Regions from separate parts of the Roseateles sp. 22389 genome, predicted to be linked through region 1. Evidence: predicted binding sites of a transcription regulator. Region 1 holds the regulator's gene; the other holds the start of a gene.
The links. Region 1 encodes NrdR, which represses ribonucleotide reductase genes. Its sites were predicted from a motif close to CACNANATNTNGTG; they were not measured.
Positions count from the first base shown of each region.

Region 2: ACTJKJ_RS00755 (ribonucleoside-diphosphate reductase subunit alpha) is a predicted target of NrdR. The motif match lies at 4,105-4,118, and genes of this name have one in related genera.

Region 1 covers NZ_JBQEOF010000004.1:186,653-193,848, reverse strand. The annotation lists gene ACTJKJ_RS07720 (DUF748 domain-containing protein) at 1-10, opposite strand, end outside; gene ACTJKJ_RS07715 (YdcF family protein) at 99-866, shown strand; gene ACTJKJ_RS07710 (UbiD family decarboxylase domain-containing protein) at 1,109-2,662, opposite strand; gene ACTJKJ_RS07705 (lytic transglycosylase domain-containing protein) at 2,971-3,822, shown strand; ZMP/ZTP riboswitch at 3,949-4,095, shown strand; gene glyA (serine hydroxymethyltransferase) at 4,184-5,434, shown strand; gene nrdR (transcriptional regulator NrdR) at 5,451-5,894, shown strand; gene ACTJKJ_RS07690 (GspH/FimT family pseudopilin) at 6,073-6,624, shown strand; gene ACTJKJ_RS07685 (type IV pilin protein) at 6,621-7,040, shown strand; gene ACTJKJ_RS07680 (PilW family protein) at 7,054-7,196, shown strand, end outside.
Region 2 covers NZ_JBQEOF010000001.1:169,732-176,927, forward strand. The annotation lists gene ACTJKJ_RS00735 (cytochrome C assembly family protein) at 1-7, shown strand, start outside; gene ACTJKJ_RS00740 (PP0621 family protein) at 54-344, shown strand; gene ACTJKJ_RS00745 (sensor histidine kinase) at 357-2,093, shown strand; gene ACTJKJ_RS00750 (sigma-54-dependent transcriptional regulator) at 2,083-3,783, shown strand; gene ACTJKJ_RS00755 (ribonucleoside-diphosphate reductase subunit alpha) at 4,344-7,196, shown strand, end outside.

The DNA.
Region 1 (7,196 bases):
AGAAGAACACGGGCGCAGCCGGCAGGGACCGGTCGAATCGTCAAGGAAGCTGATTATGCTGGCGGGCCTCAACACCTGACACCCATCCCCGGCTCCCGATGAACGACCTGATACACGCGGTCGCTGCCTTCCTCCTGCCACCCACCGGCGCCTTTCCGCTGCTGCTGCTCGCCTGGTGGCTGCGGCATCGCCGGCGGTGGTTGTCGGGCGCGCTCTTCGCGGCCGGGCTGGTCGCGGTCTGGGTCGGCAGCACCGAACTGGGCGCACTGTGGCTGCAGCAGCGCCTGCTCGGCCCGCAGCAGGCGGTGCAGATCCAGCGGCTCCAGGACATCCCGCCGCGGGAAAGCGTCATCGTCGTGCTCGGCGGCGGCGCCCGCCGGCTGATGCCGGAGTACGGCAGCGCGCAGCTCAAGCCGGCGTCGATCGAACGGCTGCGCTACGGCATCTGGCTCTCGCGCCGCACCGGCATCCCGCTGATCTTCACCGGCGGCACGCCGCGCGACGAGCCCGGGGACCGCATGACCGAGGCCGCGCTGGCCGAGCGCACCGCGGCGCAGGAGTTCGGTTTCAAGCTCGCCGCGAAGGAGGATCGCGCCACCGACACCCGCGAGAACGCGCGCTACACCGCCGAGCTGCTCCGCGGCCAGCCCGTGCGCCGCGTCGTGCTGGTCACGCACGACGTCCACATGCGCCGGGCGCTGCGTGCCTTCCGGGAGGAACTGCCGCCCGGGGTCGAACTGGTGCCAGCGCCCATGGGCCTGGCGCTGTCCGGGTTCGAATGGCGCGACCTGCTGCCGTCGCAGGACGGCACCGCCCGCGCGCGCTACCTGGGCTACGAATGGCTGGGCTACCTGGCCGGCCATTGACTTGGCCATCCACCGAGCCAGGGCCGGGATCCCGCAGCCACCCCAAATAGAAACCCCCTCCGCGCCGGGCATCCCGGACGGGAGGGGGTGGGCGGACCAGCCGCCTTTGGGGCTCCGCGGCGATCTGCCGCAGGGCTCCTGGCGCGCAGAGACTGCGCCAGAGGAAGTGCCGGAAAGGCTTGACAACCTTAGGTGGGCCATCCGGCCTATTCAAGCCGCGCCCCCTAGGAATCAGGACATTCCTAGCCCCCGAACAAACGCTGATAGAGATCCGCCGCGCGGGCCTTGTGCTCGGCCGGCATCTCGATGACGCGCCCCCACTCGCGACTGGTTTCGCCCGGCCATTTGTTGGTCGCGTCCAGGCCCATCTTCCCGCCCAGTCCGCTGACCGGCGAGGCGAAGTCCAGGTAATCGATCGGCGTGCCCTCGACCAGCGTCGTGTCCCGCACCGGATCCATGCGGGTCGTGATCGCCCAGATCACGTCCTGCCAGCTGCGGATGTCCACGTCCTCGTCCACGATCACGATGAACTTGGTGTACATGAACTGGCGCAGGTAGCTCCACAGGCCGAACATCAAGCGCTTCGCATGGCCCGGGTACGCCTTCTTGATCGAGATCACCGCCATCCGGTAGCTGCAGCCCTCCGGCGGCAGGTAGAAGTCGACGATCTCCGGGAACTGCTTCTGCAGGATCGGAACGAACACCTCGTTCAGCGCCACGCCCAGCACCGCAGGCTCGTCGGGCGGCTTGCCGGTGTAGGTCGAGTGGTAGATCGCGCCGTCGCGCTGGGTGATGCGGTTCACCTCGAACACGGGGAACCAGTCCTGCTCGTTGTAATAGCCGGTGTGGTCGCCGTAGGGCCCCTCCAGCGCGTGCAGGTAGCCGCCCTTCTCCTTGAGCGGGATGCCGTCCTCGCTGTGGCCGGTGAAGCCGGGCGCCGCCGGCGGGATGTGCCCCTCCAGCACGATCTCCGACGTCGCGGGCACCTGCAGCATCCGGCCGGCCTCGCCGACCTGCGTGTCGGCGACCTCCGTCCGCGAGCCGCGCAGCAGCCCGGCGAACTGGTATTCGGACAGGGTGTCCGGCACCGGCGTCACCGCCCCGAGCGTCGTCGCCGGGTCCGCGCCCAGCGCCACCGCGATCGGGAAAGGCTGTCCCGGATTCGCGATCGCGAAGTCGCGGAAATCAAGGGCGCCGCCGCGATGCGCCAGCCAGCGCATGATCAGCTGCCGCCGGCCGATCAACTGCTGTCTATAGATACCCAGGTTCTGGCGCAGCCGGGGGTTGGCGATCCGCTGCGGTCCGCGCGTCACCACCAGCCCCCAGGTCAGCAGTGGGCCGACGTCGCCTGGCCAGCAGGTCTGGATGGGCAGCTGCTTGAGGTCGACGTCCGCGCCCTCGACCACCTGTTCCTGGCAGACCGGCCGCTTGACCAGCGCCGGCTTCATGTCCCACAGCGCCTTGCCCATCTGCGCCAGCTTGCCCAGGTCGCGCATGCCGCGCGGCGGTTCCGGCTCCTTGAGCGTCGCCAGCAACTGGCCGACCTCCCTCAATTGGGTGGTCGACTCCGCGCCCATGCCCAGCGCCACCCGGCGCGGCGTGCCGAACAGGTTGGCCAGCACCGGCGTGCGATGGCCGGTGGGCCGCTCGAACAACAAGGCCGGCCCTTCCGCCCTCAGCACCAGGTCGCTGAGGGCCGTCATCTCCAGCACCGGCGACACCGGATCGGTCACCCGACGCAGTTCCCCCATGCCTTCCAAAGCGCCCACAAAATCACGCAGATCTCGGTACTTCATAACCAAAAGTTTTGATGAACAAGGCCCATACTATTGACGGGTTATTGTTGATCCATAGAATCGCGCCCTGCCCTGGCCCCCAGGGTTATCCCGGTCTTCGCCTTGGGACGGCGAAACCGGTCCGCTGCCAATGGACGCTGGATCGCCCGTCTGTCGCGCCAAGCGCCCGGAGCCCTCTGAGAGCCCTCCGAGCCGCCGACAACGCCCGAACCGGCCCATTATCGCCACCCCCAAGGGTGCGTCGGACGAGTGAACGCGATCTGCGACTCGTCCCGCACACACCGGGCGTGGTCGGAGAAAGGAGTCGCATGACAGCGCGTTCGGACCTGCTATCCCTCCCCCGCCAGGCGCGTGCCGCCCTGGTGCTGTTCATCAAGGACATCGGCCAGGGTTTGCTGGTCGTCAGCCACAACACGCTCGCACTGGTGGGCTTCGCCGTCGTCGCCGTCGGGCTGGTCTTCGCCAGCCAGGCCGACCTGCGCCAGCAACTGGAAGGCCAGGTGCTGGGCTGGCTCAACGCCCGCCACGAGGCGCGCGTCGAGGCTTCCGGCGACGTGCTCGCGCTGATGGCCGAGCCCGAGGCGATCACCCGCGCCACCGCGGTCGACCCCAAGGAGCTGACCCGCCAGCAGGCGCTGGTCGCCAACTACCTGGCGCGCCGCTACCGCGTCGCGCCCGAGCCGGTCAGCCGCCTGGTCAAGGAAGCCTGGGACGTGGGCCAGCGCGCGCGCGTCGATCCCACGCTGATCCTGTCGATCATGGCGATCGAATCGGGCTTCAACCCCTTCGCCCAGAGCGCCGTCGGCGCGCAGGGCCTGATGCAGGTGATGACGCGCGTCCACGACGACAAGTACGAGGCCTTCGGCGGCAACCTGGCCGCGTTCGACCCGATCACCAACCTGCGCGTCGGCGTGCAGGTGCTCAAGGAATGCATCCAGCGCGCCGGCAGCCTTGAGGAAGGCCTGCGTCGTTACGTCGGCGCCACCAACCTGCCCGACGACACCGGCTACGCCGCCCGCGTGCTGGCCGAGCAGGACCTGCTCAAGGCGGTGGTCCAGGGCCGCAACGTCAGCCCGTCCGCCCCGCGTCCGATCCGCGAGCCGGCCTCGGCGCCGGCCACCGGCGGCGAGCAGGTCGCGATGACCGCCGTGATGCGCTGACCCAGCCACCGCGCCTCGAACGAACGGGTTCCTCGGAACCCGTTTTTTCATTGGCGCGTCGGCGTGCCTCCAGCCAGGAACAATGTCACGACCCGCGCCGTGCCCCGCTCCGGTGCGGCTACACTGCACGCTTCGCGCAACTGGCGATCAGGGCGCCCTGACCGGTGATGATTCCTTCACCGCGCAGGCGTCGCCCGAGGTGGGTCACCACCGGGAAGCGCGAACGGCCGGGGCCTCCTCCGGCTGTCCGTGCCGTTCGCCTGGGCCGCCGTCGTTCCGGCATCCGTCGCCGCATCGCGTCCCGCGATCGCGCCGATGCGCCGCCGGGCGGGCGGCGCCAACCCTTGAGCCGACATCAATCATGTTTGACCGCACCCAACAGACCCTCGCCAACGTCGACGCCGAAGTCTTCGCCGCCATCCAGCAGGAGAACCAGCGGCAGGAAGAACACATCGAGCTGATCGCCTCGGAGAACTACACCTCGCCGGCGGTCATGGCCGCGCAGGGCAGCCAGCTGACCAACAAGTACGCCGAGGGCTATCCCGGCAAGCGCTACTACGGCGGCTGCGAATACGTCGACGTCGTCGAGCAGCTGGCGATCGACCGCCTCAAGCAGCTCTACGGTGCCGAGTTCGCCAACGTGCAGCCCAACAGCGGCTCGCAGGCCAACCAGGGCGTGTTCTTCGCGCTGCTGCAGCCCGGCGACACCATCATGGGCATGAGCCTGGCCGAAGGCGGCCACCTGACCCACGGCATGGCGCTGAACATGAGCGGCAAGTGGTTCAACGTCATCTCCTACGGCCTGGACGCCAAGGAGGAGATCGACTACGACGCGATGGAAGCGCTGGCGCGCGAGAAGAAGCCCAAGCTGATCATCGCGGGCGCCTCGGCCTACTCGCTGCGCATCGACTTCGAGCGCTTCGGCCGGATCGCCAAGGAGATCGGCGCCTACTTCATGGTCGACATGGCGCACTACGCCGGCCTGATCGCCGCGGGCGTCTACCCGAACCCGCTGCCGCATGCGGACGTGGTGACCTCGACGACGCACAAGAGCCTGCGCGGCCCGCGCGGCGGCATCATCCTGACCAACGACGAAGCGATCGCCAAGAAGATCAACTCGGCGATCTTCCCCGGCATCCAGGGCGGTCCGCTGATGCACGTCATCGCCGGCAAGGCGGTGGCCTTCAAGGAAGCGCTGTCGCCGGAATTCAAGGCCTACCAGCAGCAGGTCGTCGCCAACGCCAAGGTGCTGGCGCAGACGCTGATCGAGCGCGGCCTGCGCATCGTCTCCGGCGGCACCGAGAGCCACGTGATGCTGGTGGACCTGCGTCCGAAGAACCTGACCGGCAAGGAAGCCGAGGCCATCCTGGGCGCCGCCCACATGACCTGCAACAAGAACGGCATCCCCAACGACCCGCAGAAGCCGATGGTCACCAGCGGCATCCGCCTGGGCACGCCGGCGATGACCACCCGCGGCTTCAAGGAGGAGCAGGTCCGCGCGACCGCCCACCTGATCGCCGACGTGCTGGACAACCCGCATGACGAGGCCAACCTGGCCCGCGTGCGCGACAAGGTGGCCGAACTGACCCGTCAGTTCCCGGTCTACCGCTGAGCGGAGCCTGCGGCGCATGCGTTGCCCCTTCTGCGGTCACGGCGACACGCAAGTCTCGGAGACCCGTGAATCGGATGAAGGCGACGTGGTGCGTCGCCGCCGGCGCTGCCAGTCCTGCGACAAGCGCTTCACGACCTACGAGCGCGCGGAGATCGCGCTGCCCATGGTCGTGAAGAAGGACGGCACGCGCGCCGACTTCGACATGGGCAAGCTGCGCGCGTCGATGACGCTGGCGCTGCGCAAGCGTCCCGTCAGCATCGAGCAGATCGACGCCGCGCTGGAACGCATCCAGGAGAAGCTGCTGAGCAGCGGCGCCCGCGAGATCCCGTCGACCAAGCTCGGCGAGCATGTGATGCGCGAGCTCAAGCGCATCGACAAGGTCGCCTACGTGCGCTTCGCATCGGTGTACCGCTCGTTCGAGGACGTCGACGAGTTCCGGCAGCTGATCCGGGACATCTAAGCCCCCCCCAAAAGCCGGCCCCCTTCAGCGGGCCGGCTTTTCCCCCCTGAAGGCGAAGCGCCGCGACGCGCGTCTCCCTAGAGTTCCTGCAACTCTTCCGGAGACCGACGTGCCCACTGCCCTTCCCCTCCCTCTTCCCGTCCCCGCCCTTCCCGTGCCCGCATTCCGCGATGGCCCTGTGCCACCGGGCGACGGTCGCGGCTTCAGCCTGATCGAGTTGCTCGTGTCGATCGCGATCGTCGCGCTCGCGGCGATGCTCGCCGGCCCCGACCTGCGCGACTGGCTCTGGCGCCAGCGGCTCGTCAACAGCGCGCAGGCCGTCCTCGGCGACCTTCAGCTGGCACGCAGCGAGGCCATCCAGGGCGCGCGCAACGTGATCCTGCGCTTTGGCGGCGACGAGTCCCCGGTGACCGGCAGCGGACGCTGCTACGTGCTGCACACCGGTCCCCTCGGCGGCTGTGGCTGCCGGATGGACACCCCGCCGGTCTGCGATGCTGGCGCCCAGGCCATCAAGCAGATGCGCTGGACACGAGGCCGCGGCCAGCCGGAGGTGGTGTCCAACGTGCCGTCGATGCTCTTCAGCGGCCGCCAGGGCACCGTGTCGGTGAGCGGCACGGTCGAGGTCCGCATGGAAGGCATCGGCGCGATCCGCCACATCGTCAGCCTGACCGGTCGCGTGCGCAGTTGCGCGGCCGACGGCACCGCGAGCCGCCTGCCGAGGTGCGCATGAGGACGCGGGGCTTTTCGTTGATCGAGATCGTGATCGTGCTGGCGATCCTGGCCGTCCTCGCCGTGCTGACGCTGCCGAGTTTCCGCGAGCACGTCCTGAAGGGACGGCGCGCCGAGGCGCGGGAGGCCTTGCTGGCGCTCCAGCTGGCGCAGGAGCGCTTCAGGTCCGGCCACCCTCGTTATGCCGACCGGCTGGAGGACCTGGCGCAGTCGCCGTTGACGCGCAGCAGCCTCTACCGGCTGCGCATCGCGCAGGCGGACGCGACGCGCTACACGCTCGAGGCCATCGCGCAGGGCAGCCAGACCGGGGACCGCCGGTGCCAGGTATTGACACTCCGGCTGGAGGCCGGCGCCATCCACACCTCGGGCCTGGACGCCGGGGGCGCCGAACAGGCCGACGCCTGCTGGCCGCGCTGAAGGGGGCAAACGCATGTCCGCTCATCGTCACCCTCCGCTGCAGCCCCTTGCGTCGCGAAATGCGCGGGGCATCGCGCGCGGCTTCACGCTCGTCGAACTGCTGGTCGGATTGGCCATCAGCCTGATGCTGATGGCGGGCGCCTTCACCATGGCCGG
Region 2 (7,196 bases), on a different contig from region 1:
CGTCTGATGCCGACCCCGTCGACCTCCTCCCCGAAGCTTCCGGCGCGCCCATCGTGATCAAGCTGCTTTTCTGGATCGTCCTGCTGGCGGTGATCGCCTTCGTGATCGGCTTCAAGCGCGGCCGGCCGACGCCGCGCGACAACGCCCGGCCCGCGCCGCCGCCTGCGCCGCGCCTGCCCGAGCACATGGTGAGCTGCGCCGAGTGCGGCATGCATCTCCCGGCCAGCGATGCGCTGCCCGGCCGTGGCGGGCAGTTCTGCGGCGCCGCCCATCGCGCGGCGCACGAGCATCGCCTGGAAGCCGCCGAGGCGGCGCGCGGCCGGCGCGACGACGCCGCGACCTGAGCGCCGGACCACATGGCCACCTCCGAGACCGTCGGCGCCATCAGCGCCAGCACCATCCAGCGCCTGTATCGCGCCTTCATGGGTGCGCGCGCGGCGCTGGGGCTGGCGCTGCTGGCGACGCAGTCGCTGGCCGGCCTGATGGGGGCCAAGCCCACTGGCTGGACGACGCTGATCTCGCTGATCTACGGCACGCAGGCGGTGCTGGCGTGGATGCTGCCGCGCTGGTTCGGCGGCGGCGAGACGCCGTCGAAGGAGCGCGCCGGCCTGAGCACGCGGCAGTTCATGGTCAGCATCGGCGCCGACCTGGTGCTGTTCACGCTGTTGCAGGTGCGCGATCCCAGCGGCCCTTATGGCGCGCTGTTCTTCATGCCGGCGCTGATGGCCGGCGCGCTGCAGCCGCGGCTGCGCGCGCTGGGCTGCGCCGCCTTGCCCAGCCTGGTGCTGCTGTCGATGTCCGGCTGGGCGGTGCTGAACGAGCAGGACGGCGCGCTGCGCATCAGCCAGGCCGGGCTGCTGGGCTGCGGCCTGTTCGTGGTCACGCTGCTGGCCAACGAGATCGCGTCACGCCTGGCGCGCGAGGAGCGCGCCGCGCGCGGCAGCCTCGAGTACGCCCGCCAGCAGGCCGACCTGAACCGCCTCGTCATCGAGGAGATGGAGGAGGGCGTCGCCGTCGTCGACCGCCGCGGCCTGGTGCGCACCGCCAATCCGGCGGCGCGGGCGCTGCTCGCGGAAGGCGCCTCGCTGCGCTCGGGGGCGTTCCGGCTGGACACCACGCCGGCCTGGAAGCCGCTGCTGCGGGCGGTCGAGAAGGCCTTCGCCGGCGAGCTCTGGCCGGAGGCCGGCCGGGATCTGCTGCTGGACTTCGGCCGCGGCTCGCAGCGCTCGTTGCGGGTGCGCATGCGCTTCACGCTGCGGCCGCTGGACGGCGACGACCTGTGCGTGCTCTTCCTCGAGGACAACCGCCTGCTCGAAGCCCGCAATCGCCAGGAGAAGCTGGCGGCGATGGGGCGCGTGTCCGCCGGCATCGCGCACGAGATCCGCAATCCGCTGACCGCGATCGCGCAGGCCAACGCGCTGCTGTCGGAGGACCTCGCGCAGGACCCCAAGGGCGAGCAGCTCACCCGCATGGTGGCGTCCAACGTCGAGCGGCTCAAGCGCCTGGTCGACGACGTGATGGAGGTCGCGCCCGGCATCGCGCCGGTGGCGCTGACGCTCGCCGTCGCGCCGCTGGTGCGCGAGTACTGCGCCGACTGGGCCACCACCCAGCGGCTGCCCGGCGGTGAGGCCAGCCCGCTGCGCGTCGAGATCGAGCGCGACGGCCTGCTCGTCAGCTTCGAGCCCGAGCACCTGCGCCGCGTCCTGATCAACCTGCTGGACAACGGCCTGCGCCACGCGCGCCCCGGTCCGGGCGCGCTGCGCGTGCAGCTGGGCGAGGACCGCGAGTGGGTGCGGCTGTCGGTGTTCAGCCGCGCCGAGCCCATCCCGGCCGAGGTCGAAAGACACTTGTTCGAGCCCTTCTTCTCCACGCGCAGCCGGGGCTCGGGCTTGGGCCTGTACATTTGCCGCGAACTGTGCGAGCGCTACGGCGCCCGCATCGAATACCACCGCCGCGACGCCGGCCCGAACGCCGAGGCGAACGAGTTCCGTGTGCTGCTGCCGCGGCCGGCTTCGCCAGGCGCCGCGCTTGCCTCGGTCCCGTCCGCGGGACCGGATTCCCATTTCCCCGATACCGAACTCCATGAGCGCTGATCCCCGCCTGCTGGTCGTCGACGACGAGCCCGACCTGCGCACCCTCTATGAAATGACGCTGCTGCGCGAGGGCTTCTCGCTGGACAGCGCCGGCACCGTCGAGGACGCGCTGGAGCTGCTGGGCACGCGCCGCTACGACGCGGTCATCACCGACATGCGGCTGCCCGACGGCAGCGGCCTGGACATCCTGCGCTGGCTGGAGCAGCAGGGGCGCAGCGAGCGCGCGCTGGTCATCACCGCCTACGGCTCGGCCGAGAACGCGGTCGAGGCGCTCAAGGCCGGGGCCTACGACTACCTGACCAAGCCGGTGGACCTGCGCCAGTTCCGGATGGTGGTCGCGTCGGCGCTCGGCCGGACGCCGAAGATGGAAGGGCCGGTGCCCAAGCCGTTCTCGTCCGCGCCGGCGGCGTCGGGCCCGGGGTGGAGTGCGCCGTCGAACGCGTCGAACGCGTCGTCGAACCCGGCATTCAACCCGGCATCGAACGCGGCATCGAACGCGGCCTCGAGCGCGATGTCCGTCGCCGCCGCGCCGGATGCCTTCGCGCCGACCGCGCCCGGCGCCTTCGATGTGCTGGGCTCGGTCGAGGCCTCCCGGCCCGCGCCGGCCGAAGCGCGCAAGCCGGCCCGCGCTGTGCCGCCGTTGACCGGCTCGACCACGGCGCTGGAGCGGCTGGTCGGCGATTCGGCGCCGATGCGCCAGGTGCGCGAGCTGATCGAGAAGGTCGCGCGCAGCATGGCGCCGGTGCTGCTCAACGGCGAGTCCGGCACCGGCAAGGAGCTCGTGGCGCGTGCGATCCATGACGTCAGCGCGCGCCGTCCCCAGCCCTTCATCGCGGTGAACTGCGGCGCGATCCCGGAGCAGTTGCTGGAAGCGGAGTTCTTCGGTTATCGCAAGGGCGCCTTCACCGGCGCGAGCGAGGACCGCGAGGGCTTCTTCCAGGCGGCGCAGGGCGGCACGCTGTTCCTCGACGAGATCGGCGACCTGCCGCTGGCGATGCAGTCCAAGCTGCTGCGCGCGTTGCAGGAGCGCTCGGTGCGGCCAGTGGGCGCGGTGGCGGAAATGCCGGTCAATGTCCGGCTGCTCAGCGCGACCCACAAGGACCTGACCGCGGAGGTGGCCGGCGGCCGCTTCCGCCAGGACTTGTATTACCGGCTCAACGTGATCCAGATCCGCGTGCCGCCGCTGCGCGAGCGCATGGAGGACCTGGCGCCGATCAGCGCGCGCATCCTGCAGCGCATCGCCGCCGACGCCGGCGTGGCGCCGGTGCCCGCGCTGACGCCGGCGGCGCTGGCGACGCTGTCGCGCTACAGCTTCCCGGGCAACGTGCGCGAGCTCGAGAACCTGCTGCATCGCGCGCTCGCGCTGTCCAACGGCGACGGCATCGACCTGGCCGACCTCGGCCTGCCCGACAGCGTGCTGGGCCTGGACGATGCGCCGGCGGAGACCGCCGAGGTGGCCGTGGAGCCGCCGCTGGGCGCCGCCTTGCCCGCCGAGGCGCGGGGCGGTGCGCCGCTGCCGGCGGACCTCGCCACCTATCTGGACGAGGTCGAGAAGCAGATCCTGCTGCGGGCGCTCGAGCAGCACCGCAACAACCGCACCGCGGCCGGCGCCAGCCTGGGCCTGTCGCTGCGGCAGATGCGCTACCGCATGGCGCGGCTGGAGATCTCGGTCGGCGGCGACGAGTCCTGACCGGTTCGCATCCCAGCGGAACTGCGCGCAATGCGTCCATGACCCCACCGCCGGTGGCCCCTCCGGGAAGGTCCTAGGGCGGGGTTGTCCTAACGGGTGGGGACAGCGGCGCGGCGTGTCATCGAGACGCCATCGACGCCTGCTCAGCAACCATCGGCCCTTGCGCCCGATTCCCCGCTGCAGCCCGCGCCAATCCTGGCGTCGCGGACACGATGCGCGAATCCATCGGGGCTGTGCGGGGTCAGGTCTTCCAGCTAGACCAGCACATGGCGGACGTCAAGGGCGATGACGCTACCGCTAGTTCCTTGAAGGTGCCGTGACCACTAGATATAGTGTTTTGCATGCTATCCTGCTGACTTCGCAAACACGGCGATGAATGCTCCCTCAGACGTCTTGCCCGCGCTGCCGACCCCTTGGTCGGAGGACCGGGAATCCCAAGTCCAGGCGCATCGGCAGCATCGCCAACATCACCTGACCCCCTGATCGCTGGGCCCTTCGGACAAGCCGGGCCGGGCGAAGCTTTTTTTGTTTTTCCAGACACCAGAACAGACGAGGATCCCATGCAGACAGTCGCCGCCACACCGACCGCTGAAACGGGCCTGGCCCAGGCTCCGCGCGAGTCCGCCGCCGCTTCGGCCAGCTTCCCGCAGCACCAGATCATCCGCCGCAACGGCGCGGTGGTGCACTTCGAGCCGAGCAAGGTGGCCGTGGCGATGATGAAGGCCTTCCTCGCGGTGCACGGCACCAGCGGTGCGGCGTCCGCCAGCGTGCGCGAGACCGTCGACGCGCTGACCGATTCGGTGACGCGCGCGCTGCTGCGCTCGCGCCCGGCCGGCGGCACCTTCCACATCGAGGACGTGCAGGATCACGTCGAGCTGGCGCTGATGCGCGGCGGCCACCATGAAGTGGCGCGCGCCTACGTGCTGTACCGCGAGCGCCGCACCCAGGAGCGCGCCGCCCAGGGCGAGCAGCGCCAGGCCGCGGTGCTGGAGTCCGGCATCTCGGTGGTCGAGAACGGGGTGCGCGTGCCGCTCGACCTGAACAAGCTGGCGGCGCTGATCTCGTCGAGCTGCGAGAACCTGGGCGCCGACGTCAAGCCGGATCCGATCCTGGCCGAGACCAAGCGCAACCTGTACGACGGCGTCCCGATCGACGAGGTCTACAAGGCCGCCATCCTGGCCGCCCGCACGCTGATCGAGAAGGACCCGGGCTACACCCGCGCCACCGCCCGCCTGCTGCTGCACACGATCCGCAAGGAGATCCTGGGCCGCGAGGTCACGCAGGCCGAGATGGCCACCGCGTACGCCGACTACTTCCCCGGCTTCATCAAGAAGGGCGTGCAGGCCGAGCTGCTGGACGAGAAGCTGCAGCAGTACGACCTGGCCAAGCTGGGCGCCGCGCTGAAGGCCGAGCGCGACCTGCAGTTCGACTACCTGGGCCTGCAGACGCTGTTCGACCGCTACTTCCTCCATGTCGACGGCACCCGCATCGAGATGCCGCAGGCCTTCTTCATGCGCGTCGCGATGGGCCTGGCGCTGGGCGAGATCGACCGCGAAGCCCGCGCCATCGAGTTCTACGAAGTCCTGTCGACCTTCGACTTCATGAGCTCCACGCCGACGCTGTTCAACTCGGGCACGCGCCGCTCGCAGCTGTCGAGCTGCTACCTGACGACGGTGGCCGATGACCTGGACGGCATCTATGAAGCGCTGAAGGAAAACGCGCTGCTGTCCAAGTTCGCTGGCGGCCTGGGCAACGACTGGACGCCGGTGCGCGCGCTGGGTTCGCACATCAAGGGCACGAACGGCAAGTCGCAAGGCGTGGTCCCGTTCCTCAAGGTGGTCAACGACACCGCCGTCGCGGTGAACCAGGGCGGCAAGCGCAAGGGCGCCGTCTGCGCCTACCTGGAGACGTGGCACTTGGACATCGAGGAATTCCTCGAGCTGCGCAAGAACACCGGTGACGACCGTCGCCGCACCCACGACATGAACACGGCGAACTGGATTCCCGACCTGTTCATGAAGCGCGTCATCGAAGGCGGCGACTGGACGCTGTTCAGCCCGTCCACCTGCCCGGACCTGCACGACCTGTTCGGCAAGGAATTCGAGGTCGCCTACACGGCCTATGAAGCCAAGGTCGACCGCGGTGAGCTCAAGCTGCACAAGCGCATGCCGGCCCGCGACCTCTGGCGCAAGATGCTGACGATGCTGTTCGAGACGGGCCATCCCTGGATCACGTTCAAGGACGCCTGCAACGTGCGCTCGCCGCAGCAGCATGTCGGCGTCGTGCACTCGTCCAACCTGTGCACCGAGATCACGCTGAACACCAACGACAACGAGATCGCGGTCTGCAACCTGGGCTCGGTCAACCTGTCGCAGCATCTGAAGGACGGCAAGATCGACCAGGAGAAGCTGAAGAAGACGGTGTCGACGGCGATGCGCATGCTCGACAACGTCATCGACATCAACTACTACGCGGTCAAGAAGGCGCGCGACTCCAACCTGCGCCACCGTCCGGTGGGCCTGGGCATCATGGGCTTCCAGGATGCGCTGTACCAGCTGCGCGTGCCCTACGCCTCCGACGCCGCGGTCGAGTTCGCCGACCGCTCGATGGAAGCCGTCTGCTATCACGCCTACTGGGCTTCGACCGAGCTGGCCGCCGAGCGTGGCCGCTACAGCAGCTACCGCGGCTCGCTGTGGGATCGCGGCATCCTGCCGATCGACTCGCTGAACCTGCTGGCCGAAGCCCGCGGCGGCTACGTCGACGTGGACCGCTCGTCGTCGCTGGACTGGGACGCGCTGCGCGCCAAGATCGCCCGTGACGGCATGCGCAACAGCAACTGCGTGGCGATCGCGCCGACCGCGACGATCTCCAACATCATCGGCGTCGACGCGTCGATCGAGCCCTGCTTCGGCAACCTGTCGGTGAAGTCCAACCTGTCGGGCGAGTTCACCGTGGTGAACGAGCACCTGGTCCGCGACCTCAAGAAGCTGGGCCTGTGGGACGACGTGATGGTCATGGACCTCAAGCACTTCGACGGCTCGCTGCGCCGCATCGACCGCGTGCCCGAGGAACTCAAGCACCTGTACGCCACCGCGTTCGAAGTGGATCCGGTGTGGCTGGTGGAAGCCGCCGCGCGCCGCCAGAAGTGGATCGACCAGGCGCAGAGCCTGAACATCTACATGGCCGGCGCCTCGGGCAAGCGCCTGGACGAGACCTACAAGCTGGCGTGGCAGCGTGGCCTGAAGACCACCTACTACCTCCGCACGATGGGCGCGACGCATGCCGAGAAGAGCACCGTGCAGAACGCCGGCCAGCTCAACGCGGTGAGCAGCGGCATCGGTGGCCTGAGCGCCGCGCCGGTCGCGGCGGCACCGGTTGCGGTCGCGCCGATCGAGACTTCGGTCTCGCCGGAT